DNA from 4 places in the Sphingobium sp. MP9-4 genome. Region 2 is predicted to be linked to each of the others. Evidence: riboswitches for the same ligand, from Rfam matches in the RefSeq annotation. Region 2 holds a riboswitch; each other region holds the start of a gene.
The links. Region 2 has a riboswitch for cobalamin ahead of A0U87_RS03100 (cobalamin biosynthesis protein CobG). Riboswitches for the same ligand answer to the same signal wherever they lie in the genome.
Positions count from the first base shown of each region.

Region 1: linked by a shared signal. The riboswitch ahead of cobW (cobalamin biosynthesis protein CobW) and the one ahead of A0U87_RS03100 (cobalamin biosynthesis protein CobG) in region 2 are both predicted to bind cobalamin.
Region 3: linked by a shared signal. The riboswitch ahead of A0U87_RS20800 (TonB-dependent receptor) and the one ahead of A0U87_RS03100 (cobalamin biosynthesis protein CobG) in region 2 are both predicted to bind cobalamin.
Region 4: linked by a shared signal. The riboswitch ahead of A0U87_RS10355 (TonB-dependent receptor) and the one ahead of A0U87_RS03100 (cobalamin biosynthesis protein CobG) in region 2 are both predicted to bind cobalamin.

Region 1 covers NZ_LUFI01000082.1:752-6,092, forward strand. The annotation lists partial or broken gene cobN (cobaltochelatase subunit CobN) at 1-1,687, opposite strand, end outside; gene cobW (cobalamin biosynthesis protein CobW) at 1,687-2,739, opposite strand; cobalamin riboswitch at 2,916-3,158, opposite strand; gene A0U87_RS22800 (Rieske (2Fe-2S) protein) at 3,189-3,566, opposite strand; gene maiA (maleylacetoacetate isomerase) at 3,563-4,207, opposite strand; gene fahA (fumarylacetoacetase) at 4,204-5,341, opposite strand, start outside.
Region 2 covers NZ_LUFI01000014.1:63,068-68,408, reverse strand. The annotation lists gene A0U87_RS03115 (cadherin-like domain-containing protein) at 1-1,040, shown strand, start outside; AL1L pseudoknot at 1,388-1,504, opposite strand; partial or broken gene A0U87_RS03105 (transposase) at 1,400-1,785, opposite strand; cobalamin riboswitch at 2,285-2,497, shown strand; gene A0U87_RS03100 (cobalamin biosynthesis protein CobG) at 2,777-3,829, shown strand; gene A0U87_RS03095 (precorrin-8X methylmutase) at 3,829-4,458, shown strand; gene cobI (precorrin-2 C(20)-methyltransferase) at 4,455-5,177, shown strand; gene cobJ (precorrin-3B C(17)-methyltransferase) at 5,174-5,341, shown strand, end outside.
Region 3 covers NZ_LUFI01000070.1:512-5,852, forward strand. The annotation lists gene A0U87_RS20795 (iron ABC transporter permease) at 1-976, opposite strand, end outside; gene A0U87_RS20800 (TonB-dependent receptor) at 963-2,807, opposite strand; cobalamin riboswitch at 2,978-3,220, opposite strand; gene A0U87_RS20805 (threonine/serine dehydratase) at 3,360-4,367, shown strand; gene dapF (diaminopimelate epimerase) at 4,408-5,220, shown strand; gene mtaB (tRNA (N(6)-L-threonylcarbamoyladenosine(37)-C(2))-methylthiotransferase MtaB) at 5,223-5,341, shown strand, end outside.
Region 4 covers NZ_LUFI01000031.1:73,253-78,593, forward strand. The annotation lists gene A0U87_RS10340 (histidine phosphatase family protein) at 1-74, opposite strand, end outside; gene cobT (nicotinate-nucleotide--dimethylbenzimidazole phosphoribosyltransferase) at 71-1,084, opposite strand; gene A0U87_RS10350 (DUF1636 domain-containing protein) at 1,081-1,488, opposite strand; gene A0U87_RS10355 (TonB-dependent receptor) at 1,488-3,443, opposite strand; cobalamin riboswitch at 3,580-3,773, opposite strand; gene A0U87_RS10360 (ABC transporter substrate-binding protein) at 3,840-4,700, shown strand; gene A0U87_RS10365 (acyl-CoA thioesterase) at 4,713-5,111, opposite strand; gene A0U87_RS10370 (S9 family peptidase) at 5,111-5,341, opposite strand, start outside.

The DNA of each region.
Region 1 (5,341 bases), on a different contig from region 2:
TGCCCGGCAGCCATTCCAGATTGCCATGCTTGCCGACATGGACCAGCGCCTGCGCGCCGAAGTCCTGCGCCAGCCAGACATGAAAGGCGAGATAGGCGTGGGGCGGCGGCAGCGCGGGGTCATGATAGCTGCTCTTGGGATCGATATTATAGCCGCGCGCCGGCTGCACCGCGATCGCGACATGGCCAAAGCGATGGACGGCAAGGCGAAACGCTCCGTCGCGCACGAAGGGATCGGCTTCCGGCGGTCCCCAGCGATCGACCATGGCGTCACGCGCGCTGTCGGGCAGAGCGGCAAGGGCCGCGCGATAGATATCGAGCGACAGGCGGACCTCGCCCGGCCGATCCAGCGACGCCCGATCATTGGTGACGCCGCCGGTCATCAGCCGCATCAGCGCGGCGCCGTCGCGCGGGGCGTCGCCGATCGCATAGCCGGCCTCACCCAGCCGGCACAGGATCGCGGCGGCGCTGGCCGGCGTGTCGAGACCCACGCCATTGCCGATCCGCCCATCGCGATTGGGATAATTGGCCAGCACCAGCGCGACCCGGCGCTCGGCCGGCGCAGTGCGGCGCAGTGCCGCCCAGTTGCGCGCCAGATCGGCGACGAAGGCGACCCGGTCGGGTGCCACGCGCGGTACGACGATGCCACACTGGGTGCGTTCATCGAACCGCTCGGCCGCCTTGAAGGCGACGGCGCGGGTGAAGAGGCGCCCGTCCACTTCCGGCAGGGCGACATTCATCGCCAGGTCGCGCGGGCCAAGGCCACGGGCGGACCCGCGCCAGCTGCCTTCCTCGACCCCGGCAAAGGCGGTCTGCAGGATCGAGCAGTCGGCCTGTTCCAAGATGCCCGGCACGCGCGGCTCGGACGACGACGAGGCGGCGAAGCTGGTCGCATTGACGATGATGTCGGGCGCGATGTCGGCCAGCAGCCCGCCGAGCCAGTCGCGCACGAACGGCTCGCGCAGCGCGCGGACATGCACGGCGGCAACGTTGAAGTCGCGCGCGCCAAGGGCCGCGACCATCGCATCGACCGCGCTCAGCGTGCCGGCGACCACCAAAGCGCGGTAGAAGATCAGCAGCGCCACCGGCCGCCCCTCGACCCAGGTCGCGCGCAGTTCCGCCACGCCGGGCCGGTCATGGCCGGGCAAATAGAGGCCCGCGTCGGCGATCGGCAGCGGATGATTGGGGTCGCCCGCATCCGCGCCGGTCAGCCGGGCGGCGCAGCGCAGGAAGGACAAAGCATTGGCGGTGCCGCCCTGGCGCAGATAGTCCCGCAACTGCTCGCGCATCGCCGCCGGCACGGTGGAGGCGAGGTCCAGCGCGGGATCGCCCTCGCGCCCGTCGGCGATCGCGGCGAAGGCGATGCCGCGTTCGCGCGCGACCTGCGCAATCTCGTCCACGCCATAGGGCCAATAGCTTTTGCCGCCGAGCAGGATGACGCAGACGAAGCGCGCCTTGGCGATCACCTTCTCGACATAGAGATCGACCGAATAGGGATGTTTGAGCTGCAGCAGATTGGCCAGCCGCACGGTCGGCGCGTCATCGGGCAGGCGCGCGGCGGCGGCGGCGAAACAGGCCAGGTCGCTGTCCGCCACGGTCAGGATGACGATGTCGCCGGGCGGCTGGTCGAGGTCGATCGCCTCCTCGCCGTCGCTGATCGTTCCCGGCGTGGCGGACAGAAGATGCATCAGCCGAGCACGGCCTGGATGTCGGCCTCGATCGCGGCGCGGTCCAGCCCCTTCTGGCCGATCACCACCAGCTGGGTGCGGCGCGCTTCCTGCGGCTGCCAGGGACGGTCGAAGAAATGCTGGATGCGCGGGCCGACCGCCTGCACGACGAGCCGCATCGGCTTGCCCGCGACCGCGACCATGCCCTTGACGCGCAGCACGTCATGGGTGGCGATCAGCGCGGACAGCGCCTCCACCAGCGTGTCGGGATCGACAACCGCATCGCCGCCGACGACGAAGCTGTCGAAATCATCATGGTCATGATCCTCGCCCTCCGCCTCATGGTGCGAGGGCCGGGCGTCGAGATCATCCTCCGCCGCCGCGACGATGCCCAGCAGCGCGCCGATATCGACCGCACCATGGGCGGCGCGGACGATCTTTACGCCGGGCCGCGTCTCGGCATCGACCTGCGCCTCGACCGCGGCCAGCGTGTCGGCATCGACCAGGTCGCTCTTGTTCAGCACCACCATATCGGCACAGGCGAGCTGATCCTCGAACAATTCCTCCAGCGGGCTGTCATGGTCCAGATTGGGATCGGCGGCACGCGCGGCGGCCAGCGCCGCCTCGTCGGTGGCAAAGCGACCGGCAGCGACCGCATCGGCGTCGATCAGCGCGACCACCCCGTCCACCGTGGCGCGGGTGCGGATGTCGGGCCACTGGAAGGCCTTGACCAGCGGCTTGGGCAGGGCCAGCCCCGACGTCTCGATGATGATATGGTCGGGCGGGCTCGGCCGGTCGAGCAGCGCGGTCATGGTCGGCAGGAAATCGTCGGCCACGGTGCAGCAGATGCAGCCATTGGCCAGCTCGACAATATCCTCTTCCGGGCAGGCGGCGTCGTTGCAGCCCTTCACCAGTTCGCCGTCGACGCCGACATCGCCAAATTCGTTGATGATGAGGGCCAGGCGGCGCCCCTTCGCATTTTCCAGCAGGTGGCGGATCAGCGTGGTCTTGCCCGCGCCCAGGAAGCCGGTGATGACGGTGGTCGGAATCTTGGCAGATGCAGTGTTGGCCATGACAAATACTCGCGCGCCGGAGCAACCGGGGCGGGAGCGAACCGGGCGCGCACGCACGGCCGGCCGGCATCGCGGACGGGCGCTTGTTCGCCCGCAGATGCGTGACCGCGCGGCTCCAGCCGCCAACCTGTCGCTCAGACGGAACACCGTGCCCCGGCCATCCCCTGGACCAAAGCAAGAGCGACCTAAACGCTGGCAGGTCTCCTGGCTTGCGGGTCATAGCGGGAGGAACGGCCTTCCCAGGCCTCGCATGATTTAGCGTCCGGCCCAGTGGCTGCTAATCCCGCATCGGGGACAGCCTTGTTCATCACGCTCGCCGCTCACAGTTGCAGGGACAGCTGCGGACTTGGATGCCATGGCATCCGCACCGCCTTCCCATTTTAAGCCCCCGTGGGGGCACCGGCGCGATCATGTCGGGACGATGCGAAGCGCCGTCCCTGGGCCGGTTCCTAGTCGCTTTGGGCAGCGGTGACAATCCAGCCATCGGCCATGGCGAGCGGCCAGGGCGTAAGGCGCTGGCCGACACAAGGGCCGCCGACGCAGGCGCCATCGTCGCGGCGGAACAGGGCGCCGTGCCAGCTACATCTTATATGGCTGCCATCCGGGGTCAGATAATCATCGAGCTGCTGCGCGAGCGGCAGGCCGGCATGGGGGCATTGATCGACAAAGCCGGCGACATGATCGCCATCCCGCACGGCAAAGCCATGGAAGCGGCCGGCGCGCATCTGCAGCACGAAATTGCGCGCCTTGCCATCGGCGATCTGCGCGATCGGGCAGAGGCGCACACCCGCCGGCGTCGCGAACAGGCGCGTGTCACTGACGCTCATATGTCAGAGTCGGGCTGGCGATCGGGGTGCGCGGCGGCAAAGGCGGGGAGCGCGCATGCCGCCGCGTCCACGGCGCACAGCCGCGGAAAGGGCGTCAGGTCGACGCCGAAGCGCCGGGCATTGTAGAGCTGGGGCACGATATGGCAGTCGGCGAAGCTGGGGCGGTCCCCGAACGCATAGGTGCCGCCGTGACGGGCGATCAGCGTTTCGAGCGCGGCGAAGCCCTCGCCGGTCCAGCGGCCGATCCAGGCGCGGACCTGATTCTCGCTGGCACCAAAATCCTGCCGCAGCGCCTGCAACACGCGCAGATTGCCGAGCGGATGGATATCGCAGGCGATGATGCCGGCCATGGCACGGACGATCGCGGCATCGCCGGGGTCGGCGGGCAGCAAGGACGGCTGCGGCCAGCGCGCTTCGATCCATTCCAGGATCGCGCCGCTCTGCGTCAGCACGCTGTCGCCATCCACCAGTGCGGGCACCAGCCCCTGCGGCGCCAGCGCCTGATAGTCGGGTGCCCGCTGCGCACCGCTGCGCAGGTCATGGGCGACCTGCGCATAGTCGACACCCTTCAGGGCCAGCGCGATCCGCACGCGATAGCTCGCGCTTGACCGCCAATAGCCATGAAGGGTGAGGTCGCTCATCGCGCCGGCACGATCATCGCGCGGCATTCGCCAAAGCCGATCGACACATGGCCGGGGGCCGACGCGGTGGCGCGCAATGTCACCTCGTCGCCATCCTCCAGGAAGCTGCGCGTCTCGCCCGATGGCAGGCTGATCGGCTCGCGGCCGCCGCTGCTGATTTCCATCAGGCTGCCATAGCCATCGCGCGTCGGGGCGGAGATGGTGCCGCTGCCCAGCAGGTCGCCCGGCATCAGGTTGCAGCCATTGGAGGCATGATGGGTGACGATCTGGCTGACGGTCCAGTACATGTTGCTCGCCGGCCCCTGGCTGAGCCGCATCGACGGCTGGCCCGCGTCGCGCATCGCCTGGGTGGAGAGATACACTTCCAAGGTCAGCGCCAGCGCGCCATGGGCCTGATCGTCGGCATCGCTGAGGTAAGGCAGCGGCGCGGGATCGCCTTCCGGCCGGGGCGGCTGGGCGATGCGGAACGGCGCCAGCGCCTCGGGCGTCACCACCCAGGGCGAGATGGTCGAATGGAAATTCTTGGCCAGGAAGGGCCCGAGCGGCTGATATTCCCACGCCTGGAAATCGCGCGCCGACCAGTCGTTGAGCAGGCAGAAGCCGGCGACATGATCGGCCGCCTCGCTGATGGGGATCGGGCTGCCCAGATCATTGCCGGCGCCGATCCACACGCCCAGTTCCAGCTCATAGTCGAGCCGGGCAGTCGGGCCGACCACAGGCACTTCGGCCTCGGGCGGCTTGCGCTGGCCGCGCGGACGGACCAACGGATCGCCCGACGGGCGAATCGAGGACGCCCGGCCATGATAGCCGATCGGCACATATTTATAATTGGGCAGCAACGGATTGTCGGGCCGGAACTGGCGGCCGATATTGTTGGCGTGATGGATGCCGACATAGAAGTCGCTATAGTCGCCGATCCGCGCCGGCAGGTGCAGCGTGCAGTCTGCGGCCCGGTGCAGCAGCGGCTCGACCGCCGGGCGATGGGCCGGGTCCGACAGCAATATGCTGATCCGGCGGCGCAGGGCGACCCGCTCCGCCACCGGCAGCGCCATCAGCGCATTGAGCTGATCTTCCAGCAGCGGCGCGCAGTCGATCAGCCCGGCACTGACGCAGGCGGCCAGGTCCAATATCGCG
Region 2 (5,341 bases):
CCAACACGGCGGGCGGACGCTTTTCGGTGGATGGGGCAACGGGGCTGATATCGGTCGCCAATGGCAGCTTGCTCGATTATGAAACGGCGACCTCCTACCAGGTGGTCGGCCGCGTGACCGACAGCCAGGGGGCCTATGTGGAATCGAATTTCACCATCGGCCTCAACAACATGCCAGAGCCGAAATATTTTATCGGCGACAATGGCGTGAATATCTTCACCGCTGCCACCAACGATCTGTGGACGATCAACGGGCTGGGCGGGGCCGATGTGCTGACCGGCAATGCCAGCAGCGACATCCTCTACGGCGGTTCGGGGAATGACACGCTCGACGGCGCTGGTGGCGCCGATATGCTCTATGGCGGCATCGGCAACGACATTTTCTATGTCGATAATCTGGGCGACCGGATCGTCGAATATTATGGCGAAGGCACCGACATTGCTTATGCCAGCGTCGATTTTACGATGGAAGACAATCTCGAAAAGCTGACGCAGACCGGCTCGGCCAGTATCGCGGTGGTCGGCAATGATTTCGCCAATACCCTGACCGGCAATGGCGGCAACAACCTGATGCGCGGCAGCCTGGGTGGCGATCTCATCGTTGGCATGGGCGGCGATGACGGCATCTATGGCGAAGAAGGCAACGACTTCCTGCAGGGCAATGACGGCAATGATCTGCTGGTCGGCGGCGCTGGCCTTGATGAGCTGACCGGCGGGGCAGGGTCGGACAGCTTCCTGTTCGATTCGCTGACCGTATCGGCCGATCGCGACACGGTGAAGGACTTTACGCCGGGCGAGGACATGCTCGTTTTCGCGCGCGGCATCTTCACCGCCTTTGCCTCGATGCCGAGCGGAAGCCTGCCGTCATCGGCCTTCTATGCCGGAACCGCGGCAACCGCACCGGACCAGTATCTCGTCTATAACAAATCGACCGGCGCGCTATATTACGACCCCGACGGCTCCGGCTCCCAGGCAATGGTCCAGGTCGCCTTCCTCAGCACAAAGCCGACGCTGACGTTCCAGAATTTCGGATTGGCGTAGCACTCGTCTGACAGGGGGGAGGAAATGCAGCGCCGCTTGTTGCGGCATTGCCGGCGCAGCACCAGGTCCGGAAAACGTGCGGGCGCACGGCGTCAATGCTGCATCGGTCGGCGGCAAGGTGAGCACATGCGGAGCCGGCCGGCTTATTGAAATCAGGCGTGTCTACGGTGAGAACGGTACCGTAGATCATGCAATCGCCACACGTCCGGTCAGGCAGGACGGGCCCCAGCAGAGTGGTTTCCAGATCTTTTTCCGTGTGCATCCCGCAGGGGCGGGGGCGGCCTTGCCGGGAATGCGAGAGGAGTCGACGGATCAGGCCGCTGTGCGATGCGCTCGTGATAGGTGGATGGGGCGATCTACAGGATGCTGCAGATTGGCTCGACCCCATAGGCATCGCGGTAATCGTCGATGAACGCGATCATCGCTTGAACGGGCGGTCGAGCTCCGCCTGGGCAAAATATGCCGATGCCTGGCGCAGGATCTCATTGGCCTGTCGCAGCTCGCGGACCTCGCGCTCCAGTGCCTTCATCTTGTCGGCTACCTCGGTCGGGACGCCCGCGCGCTTGCCGCTGTCGACCTCAGCCTTCTTCACCCACTCATGCAGCGTCTGCGGAACGCAGCCGATCTTCTCCGCAATCGAAACCACCGCTGCCCAGCGAGAGGGGTAATCACGTTCATGATCGATCACCATACGCACCGCGCGCTCGCGGACTTCCGGCGCAAACTTGTTCGTTGTCTTGCTCATACAGGCTCCACCTTCTCAGGAGTTGGAGCCTCCGGCAAACCCGGCGCGGTTCATTATAGGGGGATAGCCCGTTGCTACGCGAACGGCAGCTTCATGCGAGCTGGCCATTTGACCTTACCCTCCTGCGCGAGTTCCTCTGTCACAGTGGTGCAAATAGCTTGATGCTTGATGCGCCTAGGATGTGGCTGGAGAGCGAAAAATCCGGGTTGTCGATTGTGCCAACACGCTGTAGCAACAGGGTGTGCAGCCGTTGGCTGTACGCCAGCGTTTTCAAGGCCTTGTAGGGCGTGAGAATTTGACTGGGGCTCCTGCCGCCCCAGCCATAATTTCGGTATCCGACGCCGCGTCGCTTTCCTTGCTTCCGGTTTCCGTTTCGGCATCCTCCGTCGGTATGCCTTGGGCGTCGAGCCGGCAGCGGGACTGCCGATACACATTCCATGTCTTGGCGAAGCCCGATGTTTCGACTAGGGCATCATCGATGCGCCGGTTCATGCTGGTGCATTGCATAACTGACGCCGGTGTTCCGCAAGGAACTTAATCGGGAATGCGGTGCGGGGGCCTGGCCCCTTATTCCGTGGCTGTCCCTGCAACTGTAAGCGGATAGCGCGATGCACGAGCCCATGAGGGCAGCCACTGGACAGAGCGTCCGGGAAGGCGTGCATCCCGCAACGACCCGCGAGCCAGGAGACCTGCCGGCGTTTCGGTCGCTCTTGTCCTGACCCAGGGATTGGTCATGGCACGGTCTCTCTTCCGTCTGGGCGGCGAAGCGTGTGGCTGGGGCTGCACGGCCGCGTGGTGTCGGGCGCCTGTCGCGCCTGCCTGCCACCTCGCGCCGACCGGCGATGCCGGCAAGCCCCGCCTGGTTGCGTCCCGGCGCGCGGAGGATGTGCCTGTGAGCCAGACCGGCGCGGGCAGGGATAGGGCGACCGCGAACCATGCGGTGGTCCACGGGCCGGCCGTTCGGGGCTGGTGTCCCGATGCCTGGCGCCCGATGGCGGCGGGCGACGGGCTGATCGTGCGCGTGAAGCCGCGCTTCGGCCGTCTTTCGGCCGACGACCTGGCGGCGCTGGGCGAAGCGGCGATCGCCCATGGCAACGGCCTGATCGACATGACCCGGCGCGCCAACCTCCAGATCCGCGGCGTGCGCGACGATAGCTGGCGTTCCTTGCTCGACCGGTTGCTCGATCTTGGCCTGGTCGACCACGATGCCAGGCGCGAGGGCGCGCGCATGGTGATGGTCGCGCCGGACTGGCGCGAAGGCGACGACAGCCATCGCATCGCCCGCCAGTTGCTCGATCGCCTGGACGAACTACCGGACTTGCCGGGCAAGATGGGCTTCGTGATCGATGCCGGCGCCGCGCCGCTCCTGTCCGGCGAAGCGGGGGATTTTCGCATCGAGCGGGCGCGGGACGGCGGCCTGATCTTGCGTGCGGAGGGGCGGGCACAAGGCGTGCCGGTGGACAGCGGCGGCGAAGTGGATGCGCTGCTCGCGCTAGCCCGATGGTTCGTGGAGAGCGACGGCGCGCGCGTGGGGCGCATGGCCCGGCATGATGCGCCCCTGCCGGATTGGGCAACGAGCACGGCAGAGGCGGCGTCGCCGAGTGCTCGGCTGATGCCCGGCGCATGGGATGGCGGCATGGCCTACGGTCTTCCCTTCGGCCGGATCGACGCGCGGCATCTTCTCGACGCGCCGGCCATGCGGCTGACCCCGTGGCGCATGCTGCTGGCCGAAGGGCAACTGCCCGGCCTGTGCGCAGACGCTGCCGACCCGCTGATCCATGTGGAGGCTTGCCCCGGCGCGCCTGCCTGCCCGCAGGCGAGTGTGGAGACGCGCGATCTCGCCCGCCAGCTGGCCCCCCATGTGGCGGGCCGCCTTCATGTCTCCGGCTGCGCCAAGGGCTGCGCCAGTTCGATTCCGGCCGACATCGTGCTGACGGGGCGGGACGGGCGCTACGACCTGGCCTTCCATGCCCGCGCAGGATCGGCGCCCGTCCGTCCTGACCTCACCGCCACCGACCTTCTTGCCCATTTCGGAGCCTGTTGATGCCCCATGATTATGAGAGGGATGGCGCGGCGATCTATCGCCAGTCCTTCGCCACCATCCGCGCCGAAGCCGACCTCGGGCGCTTTGCTGCCGAGGAGGAGCCGGTCGCCGTGCGCATGATCCATGCCGCGGGCATGGTGGACCTGGCGGCCCATATCCGCTTTTCGCCGGGCTTTGCAGCGGCGGCGCGGCAGGCCCTGGCCGCAGGGGCACCGGTGCTGTGCGATGCGCGCATGGTGTCGGAAGGGGTCACGCGCGCGCGCCTGCCCGCCGACAATGCCGTGCTCTGCACCCTGCACGACACCGCCGTGCCGGACATGGCGCGGGCGATGGGCAATACCCGATCCGCCGCCGCGCTGGAATTGTGGCGGCCGCATCTTGCCGGGGCACTGGTTGCCATCGGCAATGCGCCCACGGCGCTGTTCCACCTGCTCGACATGCTGGAGGATCCGGCCTGTCCGCGCCCCGCAGCGATCATCGGCTGCCCGGTCGGCTTCGTCGGCGCGGCGGAATCCAAGGCGGCACTGTGGGCGGCGCAGCCGGTCCCCTGCTGCGTCGTCGACGGGCGGCTTGGCGGCAGCGCGATCACGGTCGCGGCGATCAATGCGCTGGCGAGCCGCGCGGAATGAGCGGCACCGTCTATGGCGTGGGCCTTGGCCCCGGCGCGCAGGACTTGCTGAGCGTGCGCGCCGACCGGCTGGTGCGGGGGGGACGGCATGTCGCCTATTTCCGCAAGGCCGGCCGACCGGGGCAGGCGCGCCGCATCGCGCAGGGCATGTTGCGGGACGATGCAATCGAACTGGCGATGGAATATCCGGTGACGACCGAAATTCCGGTCACCGATCCGCGCTATAACGACTGCCTTGCCGCCTTCTATGCCGATTGCACCGGCCGGCTGCTGGCGATCGCGGAGGCGGGCGAGGATGTGGTCGTCTTGTGCGAGGGCGATCCCTTTTTCTACGGCTCCTTCATGCATCTGCACAGCCGGTTGGCGGGGCTGGTCCCGGTCGAAGTGGTCCCCGGCATCATGGGCATGTCGGGCGCGTGGAATGCGACCGGCCTGCCGATCACCTGGGGTGACGATGTGCTGACCGTCGCGATGGCGACGCTGCCGGAAGAGGAACTGGTCCGCCGCATCCGCGATACCGACGCGCTGGTGGTGATGAAGATCGGCCGGCACCTCGCCAAGCTGCGCCGCGCGGTGGCGGCGGCCGGGCGCAGCGATGAAGCATGGCTGGTCGAACATGCCGCCATGCCGGAACAGCGCGTGACCCGGCTGGCCGATGTCGACAGGGTCACGCCCTATTTCTCGATCCTGCTGATCCACGGCCAAGGGCGCCGGCCATGAATCTTGCGGCGGGAGAGGGGGGCTGGATCGCGATCGCGGGGCTTGGGCCAGGGGGCGAAGCGCTGGTGACGCCGGAGGTCGACGCCGCGCTGGCTGCCGCGACCGACGTGGTGGGCTATATCCCCTATGTCGCGCGGGTCGCGCCGCGTGCGGGGCTGGCGTTG
Region 3 (5,341 bases), on a different contig from region 2:
GAATGAGGAAGACCGGCACACCAAGGATCGCGGTCAGCACGCCCAGTTTCAGCTCGCTGCTGGTCGGGATGATGCGCACGCCGATATCGGCCAGGGTCAGCAGCACCGCGCCGCCCAGCATGGACGGCAACAGCAGCGCGGAAGGCGAGCGATCGGTCAGCGGTCGCACCAGATGCGGCACGATCAGGCCGACGAAGCCGATCGATCCGGTCACCGCCACCGCGCCGCCGACACCGATTGCCACCCCCGCCATCAGCCGAAGCCGCGCCCGCGACAGGTCGACGCCCAGCGCCCGCGCGCCATCCTCGCCCAGGGTCAGCGCGTCGAGCGCGCGTCCGTCATAAAGCAGCAGCGCCGCGCCAACCGCGATGCAGGGCAGCGCCAGCAGCAGATGGTCGATGCTGCGATTTTCCAAGCTCCCCATCAGCCAGCTCATAATCTCCATCGCGGCAAAGGGATTGGGCGACAGGTTGAGCGCCAGGCTGATCCCCGCCCCCGCCAGCGTTGCGACCGCGATCCCGGCCAGGATCAGCGTCAACGGGCTTTCCGACGGCCCGGCAAGCAGGAACAGCGCGCCGATCGCCGCCAGCGCGGTGACGATCGCCAGCAGCGGCAACGCCATCGGGTGCAGTTCGGACAGGCCGAAATAAAGCGCGATCACCGCACCCAGCGCCGCCGCATTGGACACGCCCAGCACGGCGGGCTCCGCCAGAGGATTACGCAGATAACCCTGCAGGGCCGCGCCCGACAGGCCCAGCATGGCGCCGACCAGCAGGCCGATCGCCATGCGCGGCAGGCGCAGGTCGATGACGATCGCCCGCGCCACCATGTCGCCGCCGCCCGCCAGCACCGTCAGGATGCGGCCCGGCGCAATCGTCACCGATCCCAGCGCGACCGATGCGATGGCCGCGACCAGCAGCAGGGCGATCAGCCCCGGCAGCAACAGGGGATGCCGCCGCCCCTTAGAAGCGGACACGCACGCCGCCATAGGCCGACCGGCCATAGGTGCCATAGCCATAGGCCGTGGCGTAATCCGCATCGAACAGATTGTCGATCCGGCCATAGACTTCGAGATGGTCGCCCACGGGGAGGGACGCGCGCAGCCCGGCCAGCGCATAGCCGTCGAGCCGGCGCGTGTTGGCCGTGTCGTCATAGCTGTCGCCGACCATGGTCAGCGTCGCGCCGGTCGACAGGCCGAAGGACCAGAGATAGTCGGCCGACACACTGACCGCATTGGCGGCGCGGCGCGGCAGGCGATTGCCGTCGGTGCCCCCGCCCGACCGGTCGCGCGCATCGACATAGGAGTAGGAGGCCGCCACCGTCAGCGCCTCGACCGGCTTCAGCGTCAGCGTCGCTTCCACGCCCTTGGCGCGGGTCCGGTCTAGATTGCCATAGGTGTAGGTCGCATAATCATAGTTGATCTGGTTGCGAGTATCGCGCCGGAAGGCGGTCAGCGACAGCACCGCCTTGTCCCCGTCCAGGCTCTGGTCGAAGCCGATATCATAGCTTTTCGACCGCTCCGGCCGCAGCGCGCTGTTGCCGCTATAGGTGTCGTAGAGCTGATAGAGCGACGGCGCCTTGAACCCTTCGCCATAGGAGAGGCGGATATTGGTGGCGCCCGCGTTCGGCGTGTAATTGGCGTTGGCACCAAAGGTGGTCGCGCCGCCGAACTGGCTATGATCGTCATGGCGCAGCCCGCCCGTGACGGCGAGGCCGGCAAGCGGCTTCACCACCGCCAGCGCATAGACGCTGTCGATGTTCGCCTTCGCACTCGCTATGTCGCCAAAGCCGAAATACTCATAGTCCGGCCGCTCATGCTCATAGCCGAAGATCAGCTTGGCCTGATCCACCGGGGCATAGACGCCCTCATATTCGAAGCGCAGATTGGTGCCCGAATAGCCATAATCCGGGTCGGTGCCGCGCACGAAATAATAGTCGCGGTCGTTGCGCATCCAGGTAACGGCGGCGCGGTTGGTCAGCTTGCCGTCGAGCAGCGCCAGGTTGATCCCGGCATAGCCGACATATTGGTCCAGCTTGCTGACGTCGCTGCTGTCGGCCGGCGCGCCGAAGAAGCTGTCATAGTCGAGATCGGCATGGATATAATAGCCGCGCAGGTCGAGGCTGAGGCTGTCGGTGAAAGCGATCTTCAGCTTGGCGTTGGTGGCGATATTCTCATAGCCATCCTTCTCCACGCCGCCGAACGACCGGCCGACCGAGGAAATGCCGTCGGTGTTGAAATAGGCGACGCCGACGCCGCCCGACACCGCGCCATGCGTGCCCGACACATCGGCCTTGGCGTTCAGCGTATCGCTATAGCCATAATCGGCCGAGGCGTTAACCTCGAAACCCTCGCTGGGCGCGCCGGTCATCACATTGACCACGCCGCCGATCGCCTGGCTGCCATAGACCACCGAGTTGGAGCCGCGCAGCACTTCGATCCGGCGGATATTGCCGGTCAACAGATGGCCGAAATCATAGCCGTCGCCGATGCCGCTCGGGTCGTTGACCTTGACCCCGTCGATCAGCACCAGCGTCTGGGTCGTCTCCGCGCCGCGCAGCGACACGCCGGTCACGCCGCCGGTGGAACCGTTGCGGCTGAAGCGGACGCCCGGCGTGGTGGCGAGCAGGTCGACGACATCGACCGCCTGGCGCGTCCTGATCGTGTCGGCATCGATCACCGTGATCGCCTGGCCGACCTCGTCGCGCGGCTGTGCGATGCCCGAAGCGGTGACGACGATATCGTCATCCTGGGCCAGTGCCGGCGTAGCGGCCAGCAGCGCGATGAGCGAAATCCCCAACATCTTCATTTTATCGTCCCCCGGCGTCCGTCGATTTGGAACCGGGGCGTCCGCACATGCGGTCGCTGCGTGAGGATCGGGAAGACGCCAGCGCCCCGCCCCACGCACCGATGCGGCCCCGGCCGCCATGGGCGTCGCTCGACGGAAACACCGCGCCATGGCCATCCCCTGGGCCAGGGCAAGAGCGACCAGACGCCGGCAGGTCTCCTGGCTCGCGGGTCAGGGCAGCGATGCGCCAGCCTTCCCGGACCTATCGGTCCAGTGGCCGGTTCCGGCCCTCCCCTTTTGAAGAGCCTGGGAACCCTGCGCATCGCGCTCACCGCTTACAGTTGCAGGGACAGCCGCGGATTTGGAAGGGCTGCGCCCCCCGCACCGCATTCCCGTTTTCAGCCCTTGCGGGCACCGGCGCGATCATGCGCGTCCGGGGCTTTTGACCGCCCCGGCGCGCGGCCCCCATAAGCCAAAGCACAAGCCCTGCCAAGCGGGCCAGGATCGCCCCGGCGGATCGTTGCGCGGTGCTGGTGGCCGGCTATGCAGGGGCCTCTGACCCAAGGAGCCGACATGTCCGATTCGCCAGATCTATCCTTGATGGCCATCACTGCCGCCGACGTCGCCGATGCCGCGCGGCTGATCGCGCCGGCGGCGGTCCGTACCCCGCTGATCGAGAATGCCGCGCTCAACGATTTGTGCGGCCGGCGCGTGCTGGTGAAGTTCGAGGGCGCCCAGCATAGCGGATCGTTCAAGTTCCGCGGCGCCTATAACCGCCTCGCCCGGCTGAACGATGCGGAACGGGCGGCGGGCGTCGTCGCCTGGTCCTCGGGCAATCATGCCCAGGGCGTCGCCTTTGCCGCGCGCCTGCTCGGCATTCCCGCCACGATCGTGATGCCGGCCGATGCCCCGGCGATCAAGACCGCCAACACCCGTGCGCTCGGCGCCGAGGTCGTCCCCTATGACCGCTTCACCCAGAGCCGTGAGGCAATCGCCACCGCCCTGGCCACCGAACGCGGCGCAACGCTGGTCCCCTCGTTCGACGATCCCTTCATCATCGCCGGCCAGGGCACGATCGGCCTCGAAATACTCGACCAGGCCCAGGCCGCCAGCGCCGACCTCGCACAGATACTCGTCTGCTGCGGTGGCGGCGGGCTGGTCGCGGGCACGGCCACGGCGGTCAAGGCCGCCCGCCCCGACATCAGCGTCTATGCCGTCGAACCCGCCGGCTTCGACGACACGGCTCGCTCGCTCGCCAGCGGCGTGCGGGAAAGCGTCTCGCCCGACGCACGCAGCATCTGCGACGCCCTGCTGGCGCCCAGCCCCGGCGCGCTGACCTTCCCGATCAACCATGCCCTGCTGGCCGGCGGCCTGGTCGTCAGCGACGATCAGGTGCGCGACGCGATGCGCTTCGCCTTCACCACGCTCAAGCTCGTGGTGGAGCCGGGCGGTGCAGTGGCGCTCGCCGCCATGCTCGCCGGCCTCGCCCCGCCCACCGACGGCGCCACCGCCCTCGTCATCTCCGGCGCCAATGTCGATCCGGCCACCTATGCCGCGATCATCGGCGGCCCGAACGCCTGACCGCTGGTCTTTTGCCCCGTCCCGCACTAAATGCGGCGCCATGATGAGCCGCTTTTCCAAGATGCATGGTCTGGGCAATGATTTCGTCGTGATCGACGCGCGCCAAGCGCCGGTCGCGATGACGGAGGCGCGCGCCCGCGCCATTGCCGATCGCCATGCCGGCATCGGCTGTGACCAGTTGATCGTCATCGGCGATGCCGAGACCGGCGACCAGGCCGACGTGTCGATGCTGATCTTCAATTCCGACGGTTCGGAAGTGGAAGCCTGCGGCAACGCCACCCGCTGCGTACCGCTGTTCGTCGGCAAGGACGTGCTGATCCGCACCAGGGCCGGGCTGCTCGACGCCAAGGGCGTGGACGGCGGCGCCAGCGTCGACATGGGCGCGCCCCGCTTCGACTGGGACGCGATCCCGCTTGGCTATCCGATGGACACGCTGACGATGTCGGCCAGTTGGGAAGATTTGCCCGCGCCGGCCGCCGTCAATGTCGGCAACCCGCATGTGATCTTCTTCGTCGAGGATCTGGACGCGGTCGATTTCGAACGGCTCGGCCCGCTGATCGAGCATGACCCGCTTTTCCCCGCTCGCGTGAACGTCAATTTCGCGCAGGTCGTCGGCCCGCAGCATCTGCGCCTGATCGTCTGGGAACGCGGCGCCGGCCTGACCCGCGCCTGCGGCACCGGCGCCTGCGCCACCGCCGTCGCGGCGATCCGGCGCAAGCTGATGGCCGGCCCGGTGACGGTCAGCCTGCCGGGCGGCGACCTGGAGATCGACTGGGCACCGGGCGGCACGATCCGCATGACCGGCCCCGCCACCCATGTGTTCGACGGCGAGGCGGACTGGGACCGCTTCTGACCGTGGCTGGTCCCGACATCATCACCCTGGGCTGCCGGCTCAACATCGCGGAGAGCGAGGCTATTCGCGAAATGGCCGGCGCACAGGACGACCTGATCGTCGTCAACAGCTGCGCCGTGAC
Region 4 (5,341 bases), on a different contig from region 2:
TCGGTCCGCCCCAGCAACAGGCCGGGCGTCTCGGGCGCGCCATGCCGCAGCAGGTGGAGCGGCATGCCCATCATGTCGCGGTCGACACCGCCGCCTCGGCAAAGGTCGCCATGCCGCTATGCGCGGCTACGGCCGCACGGACAATATTGGCCGCCACCGCCGCGCCGCTGCCTTCGCCCAATCGCATGTCGAGGCTCAGCAGCGGTTCAAGGCCCATCCGCTCCAGCAGCAGGCCATGGCCCGGCTCGGCCGAGCAATGGCCGGCCAGGCAATGGTCGGCAAAGACCGGCACCTGCGCCACCAGCGGCGCGATCGCGGCGCAACTGATGAAACCGTCGAGCAGCACCGGCACGCCCAGCTGGCGGGCGCGCAGCACCGCGCCGGCAATCGCCGCCAGTTCGCGCCCGCCCAGCCGGCGCAGTGTTTCAAAGGCTCTGTCCGGCGCATCGGCATGGAAGGCGAGCGCGCGATCGATCGTCGCGATCTTGCGCGCAATCCCCTCGCCATCGACGCCCGTACCGGGACCAACCCAGTCACTGACCTTTCCGCCGAAGCTGCGGGCGCTCAGGGCTGCTGCGGCGGTCGAATTGCCGATCCCCATCTCGCCCACGACCAGCAGGTCCAGATCCTCTTCGGCCGCCGCCGCGCCGATCGACAGCGCGGTCAGGCACTCCTCCTCGGTCATGGCCGGGGCGATGGTGAAGTCCGCCGTTGGCCGGTCCAGATCGATCGATCGCACCGCCAGTTCCAGCCCGGCCACACCGGCCAGCGCGTTAATCGCCGCGCCGCCGGCGGCGAAATTGGCGACCATCTGCGCGGTCACGGCGGCGGGATAGGCGCTGACGCCATGGACGGTGAAGCCATGATTGCCGGCAAAGATCGCGGCACGCGCCCGTTCCAGGCGCGGCACCGCGCGCCCCTGCCAGCTTGCCATGAAGATCGCGACATCCTCCAGCCGGCCGAGCGCCCCCAATGGCTTGGTCAGCTCGGCCTGCCGCGCGCGTGCCGCCGCGCTCGCCAGTTCCTCGGCCGGTGGCAGGTTGGCCAGGGCATTCTCAAAATCGGTGATCGAGGCGAAGCTCATTCGACGACAAATCCTTCCGGCGGGGTACGGGTGATGAAATGGCCCTTCACGCCTTCGGGCCACTCACGAAAGGCGACGCGGCCATGATCGCTGGCGGCATAGGCAATGGCGTAATCGAGGATCGCGCGTGCCGCATCGGCATCCGGGGTGAACCGCCCCATGACATAGCCGACCTTGCCGGGCGCGCGCAGATGGACGGTGCAATGATCCTGGCAGGCGAACAGGCAGGGCATGTCCTGCACCGCGACGGTGGCATAGCGCGGGTCGGAGGCCTGCACCGTGCGCAGCGCCTCCGCCAGCCGTGCCCCGCCGCGCACGCCCTCCCCGTCCTCCCGCGCTTCGGCCGAATGACGGCAGGTATTGCAGGCGAGGATGGCGGGGCCGGGTTCGACGGGACGCAGCATCAGAAGCGCCCCCGGAAGCCGGCATAGATGCTGCGGCCGAGCGTGCCATAGCGATAGGCCGTCATGTAGTTCTCGTCGAAGAGATTCTCGACGCGGGCGAACAGGCGCAACGCCGGGGTGAACGCATATTCGGCGCGCAGGTCGACCAGCGTATAATCGTCCAGCCGCGTCGTGTTGGCCGCATTGTCATAGCTGTGGCCGGACCAGCGCACCGCCGCGCCGGTGGTGAGGCCGAAGGGCCAGGCATAGCTGATCGACCCATTGGCGCTGTTGCGCGGCCGGCGCGGCAGCCAATTGCCTTCGTTCGCAGTGTCCTCCGAACGATCCTCCGCCACGGTCCAGCTATAATTGCCGTCAATGGTCAGCCCCTTGACCGGCTCGACCGCCACCTGCGCCTCTATCCCATGCGCCTTGGCGCGCGCGACATTGAGATAATAGCCATAGCGGCGGGTGGTGGTGCCGGGCGTGAAGCAGCGCGGATCGGTCGAGCTGGTGGAACAGCTATTATAGATGATCTGGTCGGTCGTGGTCCGGTCGAACCAGGTCGCGCCCAGCCGCAGCTTCTCGCCAAGGAAGCGCTGCTCCGCGCCCGCTTCCCAGCCATGGGCGCGTTCGGGGTCGAGCGCCTGATTCCCATATTCGGAAAAGAGCTGATAGAGGGTCGGCGCCTTGAACCCCTCGCCATAGCTGGCGCGCAGCACCGTCCCGGTCGGCAGCGCCCAGACGCCCCCGGCGGAAAAGAGGGTACGGCCGCCATAGCGATCATGATCGTCATAGCGCAGCCCGCCAGTCAGGGTCAGGCCCGTAATCGGCTGGGCATTAAGCTGGCCATAGACGCTGGTGATCTCCGCCTTGCCGCGGGCCGGGTCGGGAATCGGCACCGAAAGCGAGGCCGAAGGCGACACGCTGCGGAAGCGGCTATTCTCATTCTCCATCCCGAACAGCGCGGTCCAGCCGTCGGCGATCGCGAAGCTGCCCTGATATTCGAGCCGCTGGTTGCGCCCGGCGGCGTCGAAGCTCTGCTTGCGCGGGTTGCGCGGGTCATAATTGTCGCGATCGGTGTCGGTATAGCCATAGCCGAAACGGTTGCGGAAGCGGCCGTCGAGCAGTGCGACGTTAAGGCCGGCATAGCCGACAAATTCGCGATTGGTGCCATAGGCGGGGCTGTCCGCGCTGGTCGCGTCGAAATCGACATGGCCATCGGAATAATAGCCGCGCAGGTCCGCGCTGATTCCGTCCGCCAGCGCCACCTCGACCCGGCCGGTGACGCTGCGGTTGGTATAGCCGTCCTTCTCCTTGCCGCCAAAGGCCGGGCTGATCGCCGAAATGCCGTCGGTGGTGAAGCTCTGGCCACCGATCCTCCAACTGACCGGGCCGGTCTTGCCGCCCAATGCCGCGCGGGCGCTGACCGTGTCGCGCGACCCCGCCTCTATGTCGAAGCTCCCCTCCAGCGCCTTTTCGGGCATGGCGGTGACGACATTGACGACGCCACCGATTGCCTGACTGCCCCACAGGGTCGACTGGGGACCGCGCAGCACTTCTATGCGCGAGGCGTCGCCGACCAGCAGATTGGCGAAATTATAGCCGCCGCCGGCCGAGGACGGATCGTTGAGCTTCACCCCGTCGATCACGACCACGGTCTGGTCGGATTCCGCGCCGCGGATGCGCAGCGACGTCGCCGTGCCATAGCCGCCATTGCGCGAGATGCTGACGCCGGGCGTGCGCAGCAGCAATTCGGTGACGCCCAGATCCTGCGCCCGGTCGATCGCCGCCTTGTCGAGCACGGTGACGGAGGCCGGCACCTGATCGGCCGGCGTGGCGAGGCGGGTCGCGGTGACGAGGATCGAGGATGCCCCGGCATCGGCGGCGGCATCGGGCGGTGGCGCCTGCTGCGCCTCTTCGGCGAAAGCGGTGGTGGAGAGAAGGAAAGAACAGAAAGTCAGATATTTGAACACATGAGCCCCCGGACGAGGGACCGCATCCCAGGGACGATATCGGTGCCCGGCCGGGCGCGACATGGTCCCCGCACCTATGCGGTCCACCTGTCGCCACGCGGGTTCACCCCCGTCCGCTCGGCACACCCTGTCCGCGCGAAGGACGACCGCGACGGGCAGGTCTCCTGGCTCGCGGGTCATCGCTGATTCATGCCGCCTTCTCAGAACCTTGCGGTCCCAATGGCATATGGCACAAAGGCTCGCCGCTCACAGTTGCAGGGGCAGCCGGGGTCTTGAACCCCATTCCCTTTTCATCCCCGCTGCCGGGGAACCTGTCGCAGTCCGGGCGATAGGCGAGCCCGACTGGAGCGTCAATCTTCCTTGCCTGGCGGAGCGCGCCGGCTAAGGGAGGTGGCCATGCGGATATTTGCGCCCATCGGCCCCGGCAAGGGGATGATCGCCCTGATGATCGCCCTGATCGGCGGTGCCACATTATGGGCGGCCACCGCGCGCCAGCCTGCCAATGCAGGCAAACGTCCGCAACGGATCGTGTCGCTCAACCTGTGCGCCGACCAGTTGCTGGTGGCGCTGGCCGATCGCGACCAGATTGCCGGCCTGACCCATAATGCCGGCGATCGGCAGATGTCGGCGGTGGCTGCCGCGACCCGCGGCCTGCCCATCCTCGACGGATCGGCCGAGCAGATTTTGGCGACCAATCCAGACTTGGTGATCGGCATGCCGGCGCGGCGCAATCCGGCGATCGCGATCCTCAAGGCCCAGCATTATCCCGCCGTCGACCTGAAAAGCGCGGACAGCTATGCCGATATCGTCGCGTCGATCCGCACGGTGGCGCAGGCGATCGGCCATGCCGACCGGGGCGAAGCGATGATCGCGCGGATGGACCGGGAGCTTGCCGCCCTGCCCCGTGCGCCGAAGCCGAAGGTCGCCGCCTATTATCAGCGGCGCGGCTACATGACCGGCACCGGCACGTTGGTCGACGACCTGATGACGCGGGCAGGGCTGCGCAACCTGGCCGCCGACCTTGGCAAGCCGGCGATCGCGCAGGTCAGCCTGGAGGAGATGGTCGCCGCCCGGCCCGATTATCTGATCGTCGAGAGCGCCACCGACCGGATCACCGACCAGGGCACCGAAATGCTGCACCATCCGGTGCTACGCGACATAGCGCGCATCAGCCTGCCCCAGGCCTGGACCGTGTGCGGTGGTCCTGCCTATGTGCAGGCGGCACGCGCCCTCTCCCAAGCCGTCAGCGCCCGCTGAAGCTGGGCCGGCTCAGCCCTCGATGAAGTTTGCGGCGACTTCGGCCGGCACCCGCATCAATCGGCCGCTCTCCTTGTCGATCATCGCCCAGGTGGATTTGGCAGACACCTTCACCTTGCCGTCCGGCCCGGTGAACTCGATCAGCCGGTCGAACCGCGCGCCGCGCGGTCCTTCCGGAATCCAGGTGCGGCCCGACACGACATCGCCCTCGGTCACGTTACCGCGATAATCGACCTCATGCCGGGTCACGACCCAGATATAGGCGTCGACATGGGCCGGATCGGCATGGGTCATCCAATGTTCGACCGACAATTGCTCCATCCACTGCACCCACACCGCGTTGTTCACATGGCCCAGCACATCGATATGCTCGGGCCTTGCGGTGAATTGCTTGGTGAAGCTCGACGCCATCAGCCTTCCACTCCCAGCTGCCACAGGATGAACGCAAATTCCTCGGCGGTCTCGTGCAGGCTCTCGAACCGCCCGGACTTGCCACCATGTCCCGCGCCCATATTGGTCTTGAGCAGCAGGATATTGCTGTCGGTCTTGGTCGCGCGCAGCTTCGCGACCCATTTGGCCGGCTCCCAATAGGTAACGCGCGGGTCGTTCAGCCCGGCGGTAACCATCAGCGGCGGATAATG